Regions from separate parts of the Alicyclobacillus acidocaldarius subsp. acidocaldarius Tc-4-1 genome, predicted to be linked through region 2. Evidence: riboswitches for the same ligand, from Rfam matches in the RefSeq annotation. Region 2 holds a riboswitch; the other holds the start of a gene.
What was found. Region 2 has a riboswitch for ZMP and ZTP ahead of TC41_RS14755 (bifunctional 5,10-methylenetetrahydrofolate dehydrogenase/5,10-methenyltetrahydrofolate cyclohydrolase). Riboswitches for the same ligand answer to the same signal wherever they lie in the genome.

Region 1: linked by a shared signal. The riboswitch ahead of serA (phosphoglycerate dehydrogenase) and the one ahead of TC41_RS14755 (bifunctional 5,10-methylenetetrahydrofolate dehydrogenase/5,10-methenyltetrahydrofolate cyclohydrolase) in region 2 are both predicted to bind ZMP and ZTP.

Annotation. Positions count from the first base shown of each region.
Region 1 covers NC_017167.1:1,132,355-1,137,677, forward strand. Annotated here, with positions in the region: partial or broken gene TC41_RS17020 (ISLre2-like element ISAlac1 family transposase) at 1-1,232, shown strand, start outside; gene TC41_RS05250 (aspartate kinase) at 1,366-2,601, shown strand; ZMP/ZTP riboswitch at 2,638-2,719, shown strand; gene serA (phosphoglycerate dehydrogenase) at 2,783-4,372, shown strand; gene serC (3-phosphoserine/phosphohydroxythreonine transaminase) at 4,433-5,323, shown strand, end outside.
Region 2 covers NC_017167.1:2,998,809-3,004,131, forward strand. Annotated here, with positions in the region: gene TC41_RS14745 (G1 family glutamic endopeptidase) at 1-370, shown strand, start outside; gene TC41_RS14750 (hypothetical protein) at 497-1,375, opposite strand; ZMP/ZTP riboswitch at 1,479-1,559, shown strand; gene TC41_RS14755 (bifunctional 5,10-methylenetetrahydrofolate dehydrogenase/5,10-methenyltetrahydrofolate cyclohydrolase) at 1,650-2,507, shown strand; gene TC41_RS14760 (ABC transporter ATP-binding protein) at 2,589-3,260, opposite strand; gene TC41_RS16975 (ATP-binding cassette domain-containing protein) at 3,278-3,619, opposite strand; gene TC41_RS14765 (ABC transporter permease subunit) at 3,609-4,418, opposite strand; gene TC41_RS14770 (MerR family transcriptional regulator) at 4,520-4,930, shown strand; gene TC41_RS14775 (acyl-CoA dehydrogenase family protein) at 4,930-5,323, shown strand, end outside.

The DNA of each region.
Region 1 (5,323 bases), 1.3 Mb from region 2:
AGCGTAAACCACGGACGGTCGTGTCCACCCTGGGAGAGATCACGTATCGTCGGCGTTACTACCGCAATCGAAAAGACGGGCGAACGTCGCTTCCTGTTGGATGAGGTAGCAGGGTTCGAACCCCGTCGTCGATTGAGCGGGAAGTTAAGAGACCAAGCTGTGGCGTTGGCTTTTAGATGTGTCGTACCGGCGCGCGGCAGAGATTCTACAGACTTGGGTGCCGGACATCAGCGCGATGGCGATTTGGCAAGAAGTGCAAAGGCTCGGAGGGGAGAAGCGCGTCCGAGCGGAGCTGGAGCGGGAGAAGGTGTTCGAACAAGGAGACGCTCCGGGAGGGAGACGCAAAGCCGAGACACTCTTCGTGGAAGCGGATGGCGTGTATGTCCGAGGGCGCAGGGAGGAAGAGGGCCAGTCACACTTCGAATTGAAGGTGGCCGTGGCGTATGAAGGCAAGCAGGAACAAGGGCGGGAACGGCGCGCCCTGATGAATCGACAGGTGGTCGCGGGGACTGAGGAAGCTGAACGCTTCTGGGAGGAAGCGGTGTCCTCTTTTTGGGCGCGTGTGGGATTGGGCCAGCGTGAAACGATGTTGGCTCGGCGCGGACGGGGCGGAATGGGCGAAGAAGGGCGTCGGAATGCTCCCTGGGGGCTCGATATCGATTGGATCCCTTTCACCTGCGGCAGGCGATGGTTGCGGCCTTGGGACGGGAGACGCAGGCCTACCGGAAGGTATGGGATGCGGTGAGAACCGAGGAGTGGTCGCGGGTAGAAAAGGTGCTGACGAAGATGGAGAAGCAAAGCGAAGGGCGAAGAAGCAGCGTATCTCGAAGCTGAAATCATACATGGAGAGAATTGGGCAAGGCATTGTGGGCGATGATGATGTGGTGAGTCTGGGTGCAATTGAGGGCCAGGTGTTCCACCACGTGGCGCGACGGATGAAGCGCCATGGGGCACGTTGGAGCAAGCCAGGGGCGGATGCGTTAGTGCGGCTGATTGCAACGCGCGCCAATCACGAGCCTCTGCGGGCCAACACGCCTTCTCGTTCGGAAATGCAGGCGGAAGTGCCGGTGAAGACAAAGCCAGTGAACGAGGCGGAAATCGCGAGACGGGTCGAAGAAGCGGCGACTTGGCTGGAAAAACACATGCCAGCATTGGTCGGTCCGCATGCGGACCGACCATGGGTGAAGTACGTGCTTCGTGAGCTCGCCAGAGTTTCAGCCACGGTTGCCTGACTCAACCTAAGCGGTGAGGTCCTCCCCTACGACAACTTGACACGGACGCAGCCGCGCTCCGGCTTCCGCCCTGGCTCAGAGATCAGGTAAGATAGACGAAATGGCGCCATCATGGAGATAAGGAGTGGAGAAGGTGCTCGTCGTACAGAAATATGGCGGCACGTCCGTGGGATCGACGGAGCGGATCCGGGCCGTGGCGGACCGCATCGCCCGGACCCGCGCCGAGGGGCACGACGTGGTGGTGGTGGTCTCCGCTATGGGCCACACCACCGACGAGTTGGTCGATCTCGCCGGAGCCATCGTGGACAGGCCGGATTCTCGGGAGATGGATCAGCTCCTCGCGACAGGGGAGCAGGTGTCAGCGGCGCTTTTGGCCATGCGGCTCATCTCGCTCGGCGTGCCGGCGAAGTCGCTCACAGGTTGGCAGGCCGGGATTGCCACCGAGCCGGTGCACGGCAACGCCCGCGTGGCGAGAATCGACACGGCGGCGCTGAGGGCGCTTCTGGCGCAGGGCGTCGTGCCGGTGGTGACGGGATTTCAGGGCATTGCGGACGGCGAGGTCACGACGCTCGGGCGCGGCGGATCGGACACCTCGGCCGTGGCCATCGCGGCAGCGCTCGGCGCGGATCTCTGCGAGATCTACACCGACGTCGAAGGCGTGTACACGACGGACCCGCGCGTCGTGAAGACTGCGCAAAAGCTCGCGGCCATCTCGTACGACGAGATGCTCGAGCTCGCCAACCTCGGTGCCCAGGTGCTGCACCCGCGCGCCGTGGAAAACGCCAAGCACTTCGGCGTGAAGCTCGTCGTGAGGTCCAGTTTTACGGAAAGGGATGGGACACAAGTCGTGGCGGAGAATCAGCTGGAAGGCCGCCGGGTAGTCACCGGCATCGCGTTTGAACGCCAGGTGGCGCGCATCGCCGTCGTCGGCGTGCCCGTTGAGGAACACGCGCTTGCGGCCATCTTCTCGGCGCTGGCCGATCGCGGCGTGAACGTGGACGTGATTGTCCAGAGCGTGGTGGACGAGCAGGCGGTGGACGTGTCGTTCACGGTGCACGAGAGCGATCTCGACAAAGCGGAGCAGATTGTGGCGGAGTTGCAGCCCAAGATTGGCTTTAAGCGAATCGAGAAGGAGTCGCCGCTCGCGAAGGTGTCCATCGTGGGCGCGGGCATGATCTCGAACCCGGGCGTGGCGGCGCAGATGTTTGTGGCGCTTCGCGATGCCAAGGTGCCGATTCACATGGTGACCACCTCGGAGATCAAGGTGTCGTGCGTGATTCCGGCCGACTTGGTCGAGGTGGCGGTGCAGGCGCTGCACCGGGCGTTTATCGAGGCGGAAGCCGTGACGCCCTTGACCCATGCGCGATAGTTTTTATAGTCAGAACTGTGAGCCAAGATGATAGAGAAGCTGTCGCATGACTGGCGGATGACGTGGGTGACCACGGGGGAGTGCGACAGTGGAAGAGCCGGCCGCCTGGGCACTTGTACGCGCGTCTCGCGCGGAGTGACTAGGGGCCGTTCATTGTACTTATGGAGTGGTGAGAGAGAACATGGCGACCAAGATCTTGGTGACGGACGACATCTCCCAGGCGGGCATCGACATCCTCTCCGGCCTCGAGGGCGCGGAGGTCGTCGTCAGGACGAACCTCACCCCGGACGAGCTGAAGGAGGCCATTGCCGACGCGGACGCCCTCGTGGTGCGTTCGCAGACGCGCGTGACGGGGGACGTGATCGAGCGTGCGAAAAAGCTCAAGGTCATCGGCCGCGCGGGCGTCGGCGTCGACAACATCGACCTCGAGGCGGCCACCCGCCGTGGCATCCTGGTCATCAACGCCCCAGATGGCAACACCATTGCGGCGGCGGAGCACACCTTCGCGATGATGATCAGCCTTGCGCGGCACATCCCCGCGGCCCATCGGGATCTCCTCCAGGGCAACTGGAACCGCAAGAAGTGGATTGGCGTCGAGCTTCGCGGCAAGACGCTGGCCGTGCTCGGCATGGGCCGCATTGGCACCGAGGTCGCGAAGCGCGCGAAGGCGTTCGGCATGACCGTCCTCGGGTATGATCCGTTCCTCACGGAGGAGCGCGCGCAGAGCCTCGGCGTGAAACGGTGCGATCTCGACACCGCCATTCGCGAGGCCGACTTCATCACCGTGCACACGCCGCTCACGAAAGAGACGCACCACATGATTGATGCAGGCCGGATCGCCCAGATGAAGGAGGGCGTGCGGATCATCAACTGCGCGCGCGGCGGCATCATCGACGAGATGGCGCTCGCGGAGGCGCTCGAAACAGGGCGCGTGACGGGCGCGGCCATCGACGTGTTTGAGCAGGAGCCGCTGCCGATGGATCACCCGCTTCGCCGCTGCCCGAACGTCGTGTTGACGCCGCACCTCGGCGCGTCGACGGTGGAGGCGCAGGAGAACGTGGCGATTCAGGTGGCGGAGGAAATCGTGCAGGTGCTTCGCGACGACACCTTCGAGCACGCGGTGAACCTGCCGAGCTTGAGCCAGCGCCAGAAGGAGCGGCTCGCACCGTACCTCGCCCTCGCGGAGCAACTGGGACTTTTTGCGGCGCAGCTCGCGCAGGGCGCGCCTTCGAGCATGACCGTGCGCTACGCCGGCGACGCTTCCGATCCGGACGGCGGCTACCTCACCCGCACCGTGTTGAAAGGCTTCTTCAGTTTCCAGTACGACGGCGAGGTCAACTACGTCAACGCGCTGCGGTACGCGGAAGACGCGGGCCTGCGCGTGCAGGAGGTGCGCGAGTCGCGCGGCCGGGTGTACACGAACGAGGTGGAGATCTCGGTCGCGACGGACAACGGCACCCACCGCGTCACGGGCACGGTCCTCGGGGAGTATGGGCCGCGCATTGTCGAGCTCGACGGGTATCCCATTGACACGCCCATCGAAGGCATTCTCATTTACACGCGGCACGAGGACCGGCCCGGCATGATCGGCCGCATCGGCACGCTCTTGGGCGATCGCGACATCAACATCGCGGGCATGCAGGTGGGCCGGCGGGAGACGGGCGGAGAAGCGGTGATGCTCCTGTCGGTCGACAAGCGCGTGCCCCAGGACGTGATCGACGAGATCGCGAAGCATCCCGGCATTCGGCTGGTCAGGGCCATCGAACTGTGACAGGCGGGCGCAGGCGCACATCGGCGCCCTTGAGAGAGATCTGCTGAAGGAGTGGAGACCGTGAGGCGGGTGGACAACTTCAATCCGGGCCCGGCGGCGCTGCCGCTCGAGGTGTTGGAGCAGCTGCGCGAGGAGCTCATCGACTTCCGGGGCGCGGGCATGAGCGTCATGGAGATGAGCCACCGCAGCAAGGAGTACGAGGCCATTCACAACGAGGCGCAGGCGCGGCTTCGGCGACTGCTCGGTATTCCCGACGATTACCGCGTGCTCTTTCTACAGGGCGGCGCGAGCCTGCAGTTCGCCATGATCCCGATGAACTTTTTGCGCGCAGGCCATCGCGCCCTGTACGTGCTGACCGGCGCGTGGTCAGAAAAGGCGCGGGACGAGGCGGTGCGATTCGGCGAGATTGCCGTGAACGACTGGGCGACGAAGGGCGGCTATCGGGACATCCCCGAGGCGATTCCGGAGGACGACGGCTCGTTCCGCTACGTGCACATCACGTCGAACAACACCATCTACGGCACGCAGTGGCCTGCGCTGCCGAAGACCGCCTCCCCGCTTGTGGCGGACATGTCGAGCGACATCCTCTCGCGGCCGATTGAGGTGTCGGATTTTGCGCTCATCTACGCGGGCGCGCAGAAGAATCTCGGGCCGTCGGGGGTCACCGTCGTGATCGCGAAGGACGCGTTTTTGGCGGAGGCCAACTCGGATCTGCCCGCGATGTTGCGCTACAGCACGCACGTGAAGTCGAACTCACTCTACAACACGCCGCCCACGTTTGCCATCTACGTGATGGAGCGGGTGCTCGCGTGGGTGGAAGAGATGGGCGGGCTCGCGGCCGTGGCGGAGCGCAACCGGAAGAAGGCAGCGCTCGTGTACGAGGCCATCGATGGTCATCCGCACCTGTACCTCGGCCACGCCGAGAAGCGGGCGAGATCGCAGATGAACGTG
Region 2 (5,323 bases):
CGCACCGGGAGATCACATGAGCGCTCACATTCACAACAACGGCAACGGGACCTGGACCATCACCCTGACCGACGTCACGCGAAACGAGACGTTTTCGACCACGCAGTCGTACTCGGGCCCCGGCTCCTCCGCCGAGTGGATCCAGGAGGCGCCTGAGATTGGCGGCCGGATCGCCACCCTCGCGAACTACGGCGAGACCACGTTCGATCCCGGCACCGTGAACGGCGGCAACCCGGGCGTGACGATGTCCGACGGCGGCTACATGGTGCAAAACAACGCGGTGGTTTCGGTGCCATCCGCGCCCGACTCCGACACCGACGGGTTCAACGTCGCGTACGGTTCCAACCAACCGAGCCCGCCCGTATCTTGATGGCCTCGTCGAGATGAGATTCTGCTCCGACAAGCATGTCGCGCCCCGGTCGGTCTGCAACCCGACCGGGGCAGTGCCATCCGGATGAACCACGTTCCCCACAAGCACACCGTCATCCCGCGCGCCTCATGCCACCTCCGACGCCTTTGCCTGCTGAGGGATCCACGTCGGCCTCACCAGGATGCAAATCAGCGCCGCCGTCACCACGATTGCAATGAGGCAAGCGGATGCGACGAACAGCACCTGGATGGATAGCCACTTCAGGAGTGCCCCATCGACCGCGTATGAAACGAGCCCGAGCACGATGGCTGCGGTCCATAAAATGGACATCACGGACGCGAGCGAAGACCCGCGAAACCAAATCTGGATGAGCGAGATGGACTGAATGTTGACCCAGACGAAGGCCGCCATGCTGAGGGCCATCAGGCAGGCACACCATGCGACGTGCGGATAGAGCGGGATGAGGAGCCAAAACAACGTGCCCAAGTACAGGCCGCCCAACAACAGATGCACCGACACGCGAAATCGGCTTGTGAACGTCAGCAGCAACATGCCCGCGAGCGATCCGGCCGCAGCCTGACGAGGCCGGGATGTGGGAAGAACCAGGCTCGTGAACAGATACAGTGCCGCGACGATGGGGCAGGATGCCCAATAGGCGACCTTGGTGACGACGGGCGCCAACACAAAACTCGCGACCATGCGCCCCACCTGGCTTGTTCCCTGGATCAGCGCGTTGGCCTGCTGCCAGGACTCCTCAGGAAGAAGTTGAGGGACCGCCGTACCCACGGCGGGGAAATACACGCCCTCCGTGAACGCCATTACGATGATGAAAGGCATCACGATCCAAAGGTCCGTGCGTGGAAACGAGACGGCCAAGGCGACGCCGGCAGCCATGAGGGCAGCCACCGGAGAAGCGCGGCGCATCACGGCCACGGCAGGACTGCGCTTGTTCCACCACGCGGACGACGCTGAACCGACGACCCGCGGGATGGAGGTCAACGTCATCAAGAAGCCCGCGCCCTTGCGCTCCATGTTTCAGCTTGCTATATTCTCAGTGGAACCTTTCGAAATGGTGGGTTCTGTTTGCCATGCCTTCACAATCGAAGATGTTCCGCTGTGCGACTGGCGGCTTAGCGTGGAGCACCACGAGGGAGCACAGCGATATCTGCCGACCGCCTGGGCCCGACGCACCCAGGCGGTCGTTTGCATTTTCGCGAGAGGCCAACGCCGGCTAACCGACCCGCTCGTTACCAATGCTAATCCCAGGAGGTTGTCCGCCATGCCGAAACCGTTGCTTGGCCGTCCCGTCGCCAAAGCGTTGTCCCACGATGTCAGGAAGACCGTGGAGACCTGGAAGTCGCGCGGCGTGCAGCCGAAACTCGTGACCCTGCTCGCCAATGACGATCACGCCGCGAGCGTGTACGCCAACCAAAAGAAGCGCATCGCGGAGCGGCTCGGCATCCAGTGCGACGTGATCGAGCTGCCGCAACAGTGCGAGACGGAGGCGATTGTGCGCGAAATTCAGGCGCTGAACGACGATCCGTCCGTCCACGGCATCATGATTGAGATGCCGCTCGCGCCTTCGGTCGACGTGCAGCGCGTGGTGGGCGCGATTCACGCCTTGAAGGATGTGGACGGACTGTCGCCGTGCCACTCCTTCGCCAAGCCGACGCCGGAAGCCGCACTCTACCCCGCGACGCCGCTCGCGTGCATCCGCCTGCTCAAACACTATGGCTACGAGCTCAAAGGTGCCGACGTCACGCTCGTCGGCTGCGGTCAGACCGTCGGCATGCCGCTCTTGCACCTGCTCATCGCCGAAGGCGCGACCGTGGCCGCGTGCCACGAGCACACGCGCGATGTCCGCGCCCATTTGCGCGACAGCGAAATTGCCATCGTTGCAGTGGGAAAAGGCGGCCTGCTCGGCCCTGACATGGTGCACGAGGGCCTGACCGTCGTCGATGTGGGTATCTCGCAAGGGGAAAACGGAGACGTGCAGGGCGATCTCGCGCCGGAAGCCGCGGCGAAGACGAAGGCCTACACGCCAACGCCCGGCGGCGTGGGCGCCGTCACCACGGTGCAAATCTTCGCCAACCTCATGCACGCCATGGAGCTCCAGGAAGCCGCAGGCATGGTGTAATCGCCTCGGTGCCAGGTGCAGGGCCAACGCGGCCCTGAGAGCGACCTGCCGATCTCGCCTGACACTTGGAAGCCTGGAAGCTCAGCGCGGAAAGATAAACCACCTCGTCACGTTCATGTGCACCCACGCGCCCGGGGACCAGCGATGGCGATCCGCGTTCGGGACGTGAACTTCCCACACTTCGCCATCGTTCGTGCGAATCCAGCACGCGCTGTACGAGCCTTTGAAGGCGGATCGCACCACCTGCGCGTGCGCTTCGCGTTCGCTCGCAGGCTGAAGCTCGACATCCTTGGGGCGCACCACCACGGCCACCTCCGAACCATCAGACACGGCGGGATCGACGGGCAGAGCCGCGCCCGCCACCTCGATTCGGCCGTTTTGCACGGCGCGCGTCAACACGTTGGACTCCCCGATAAAGGAGGCCACGAAAAGCGTCCCAGGCTTTTCATAAACCTCTTCCGGCGTCCCGAACTGTTCGACGTTCCCCTCGTGCAGGACGAGCACCCGGTCCGCCACTTCCAGCGCCTCCTCCTGATCGTGTGTGACAAATACGCTCGTCACGCCCATTTCATCGTGGACCTGGCGGACAAACGTCCTCAGTTCACGCCGAATCTGGGTGTCAATGGCGGCGAACGGTTCGTCAAAGAGGAGCACCTGCGGGCGAGGAGCCAGTGCCCGCGCCAAGGCCACGCGCTGCTGCTGCCCTCCCGAAAGCTCGTGCGGAAAGCGATTCGCATACGACTCCAGCCGCATGAACCGAAGGAGTTCCCTTACGCGCGCGTCCATCTCGTCCTTCGGAACCGGTTTTCCCTGAGGCCAAAGGATACGTTGTCATAAACGGTCATGTGCTGAAACAGCGCGTAGTTCTGAAACACGAGCCCCACATTTCGCTTTTGAGGGGGCAGATCCGTGACCCGCTTGCCCCCAATCCACACATCGCCCTTGGTTGGACGTTCGAGTCCCGCGATGATGCGCAGGATGGTGGTCTTTCCGCTTCCGCTCGGACCCAGCAGTCCCACCATCTCTCCCTCGCGAATTTGGAAGGAGACCCCTCGGACGGATCGCGCGCCGCCTGGGTAGATTTTTTCAACGCCGACGAACTCAATGGTCACGCAGGTTCCTCCCCCCTGCACGCTTCAGGAATTGCAACAACAGGATGAGTGCAAACGAGGCCAGCGCCAAAAGGGCGGACACCGCATAGGCAGCCTGCATTTCGTTGTTGACGGAGGCCTGATACACGAACAGCGTCGCGGTCTCGGTCACCATGACGATGCTGCCAGACACCACGAGCACCGCCCCAAATTGACCCAATGAACGGGCCGTGGTGAGGGCCAATCCGTACAAGATGCTCCACTTCAATTGGGGCAGCCACACGCGCCACAACGTCCGCCACGGCGATGCGCCGAGCACGTACGCAGCCTGTTCTTGCGTATCACCGATGGCGCAAATGGCTGGCACGGTTTCATGCACGATGAAGGGAAGCGTCACGAAGATGGTCGCGAGCACCATACCCGGAAAGGCAAATGCAACCTTCACATGGATGTGCAACAGGAATGCCCCGACGAGCGCGTTCGGCCCATACACGACGATGAGTGCCAACCCCGCGACGACCGGAGATACGGACAGCGGTAGTTCCACCAGCCACTGCACCATCCACCAACCTGGTGCGCGTCTGGCAATCCAAAACGCCATAGGAAGGCCGAGCACCAGGTTGGCAAGCAGAGTCACCCCGGTGATTTCACCCGTCATTCGAAGCGCGAAGAGCGCCTCCTGCGAGGTCACGCTCTGCCAAAATGGGCCCCAGCCTCCGGCCAAGGCGCCTACGAGGACCGCGGCGAACGGAACCCCCACCAGGAGCAACAGCCACACATACGCTATCGAAGTCCCGACAACCGTCCAAACCTTAGACATGTCATTATGATGACATCATGACAAGTTGCGCATTGACGCTCACGTAATTTTTCAGTATATTAAGCTCGAATTCGCGTCATCTCGCGGCGAGGTGCATGCTCATGCGCCGCCAGTACTACACCATTCGCGATCTCGCCGACATGTTCGACATCACGCCGCGCACCCTGCGCCATTACGAGGACGTGGGCCTGCTGAATCCCGTGCGCCGAGGCGCAAAGCGCCTCTACAGCGAGCGGGATCGCGTCCGCCTGCAACTCATCCTGCGCGGGCGCCGCCTGGGATTTAGCCTGCCCGAGATCGCCGAGATGCTGGACCTGTACGACGCCGATCCGACCGAAATCACGCAGCTGCGCGAAGTCATTCGGCGAGGCGACGAAAAACTGCGCCAAGTGGAACTCCAGATCTCCGAACTGGAGGCCCTTCGCGACGAGCTCGTCGCGATGCGGAGCCGCCTCCAACAAGCGCTGGACGAAAAGTTGAGACAGGCTCATCAGAAAGGGTGTGACGATTGATGCGCGCGCTGTCGTACGCCTACGGCACCAACCACTTCTCCCAGGATATTGTGCTCCAGGACATACTGCGCCACTTCTGGCCGCAATTCGAGGCGCACGAGGCCGATCTCACCCGTTTCGGCGCCATCGCCGGCCGCGAAGTGTACGAGACGGTGTACCACGTCGATCACGACGCCCCACCCGTCCTCGTCCAGCACAATCTCGACGGCAAGCGGATCGACCGCGCCCGCCTCTCCCCCTCCCACCTCGCCTTACTGAAAGCGCTTGCCTTCATCAACCGTCCGCCCTACGAAGGCGATTCCTGGCATCACCATTTCGCGTACGGCTACCTCATCGGCGATCCCGGCCTGTATTGCGTCCTGACCATCACGAACCAGGTGGCGTATGCGATTC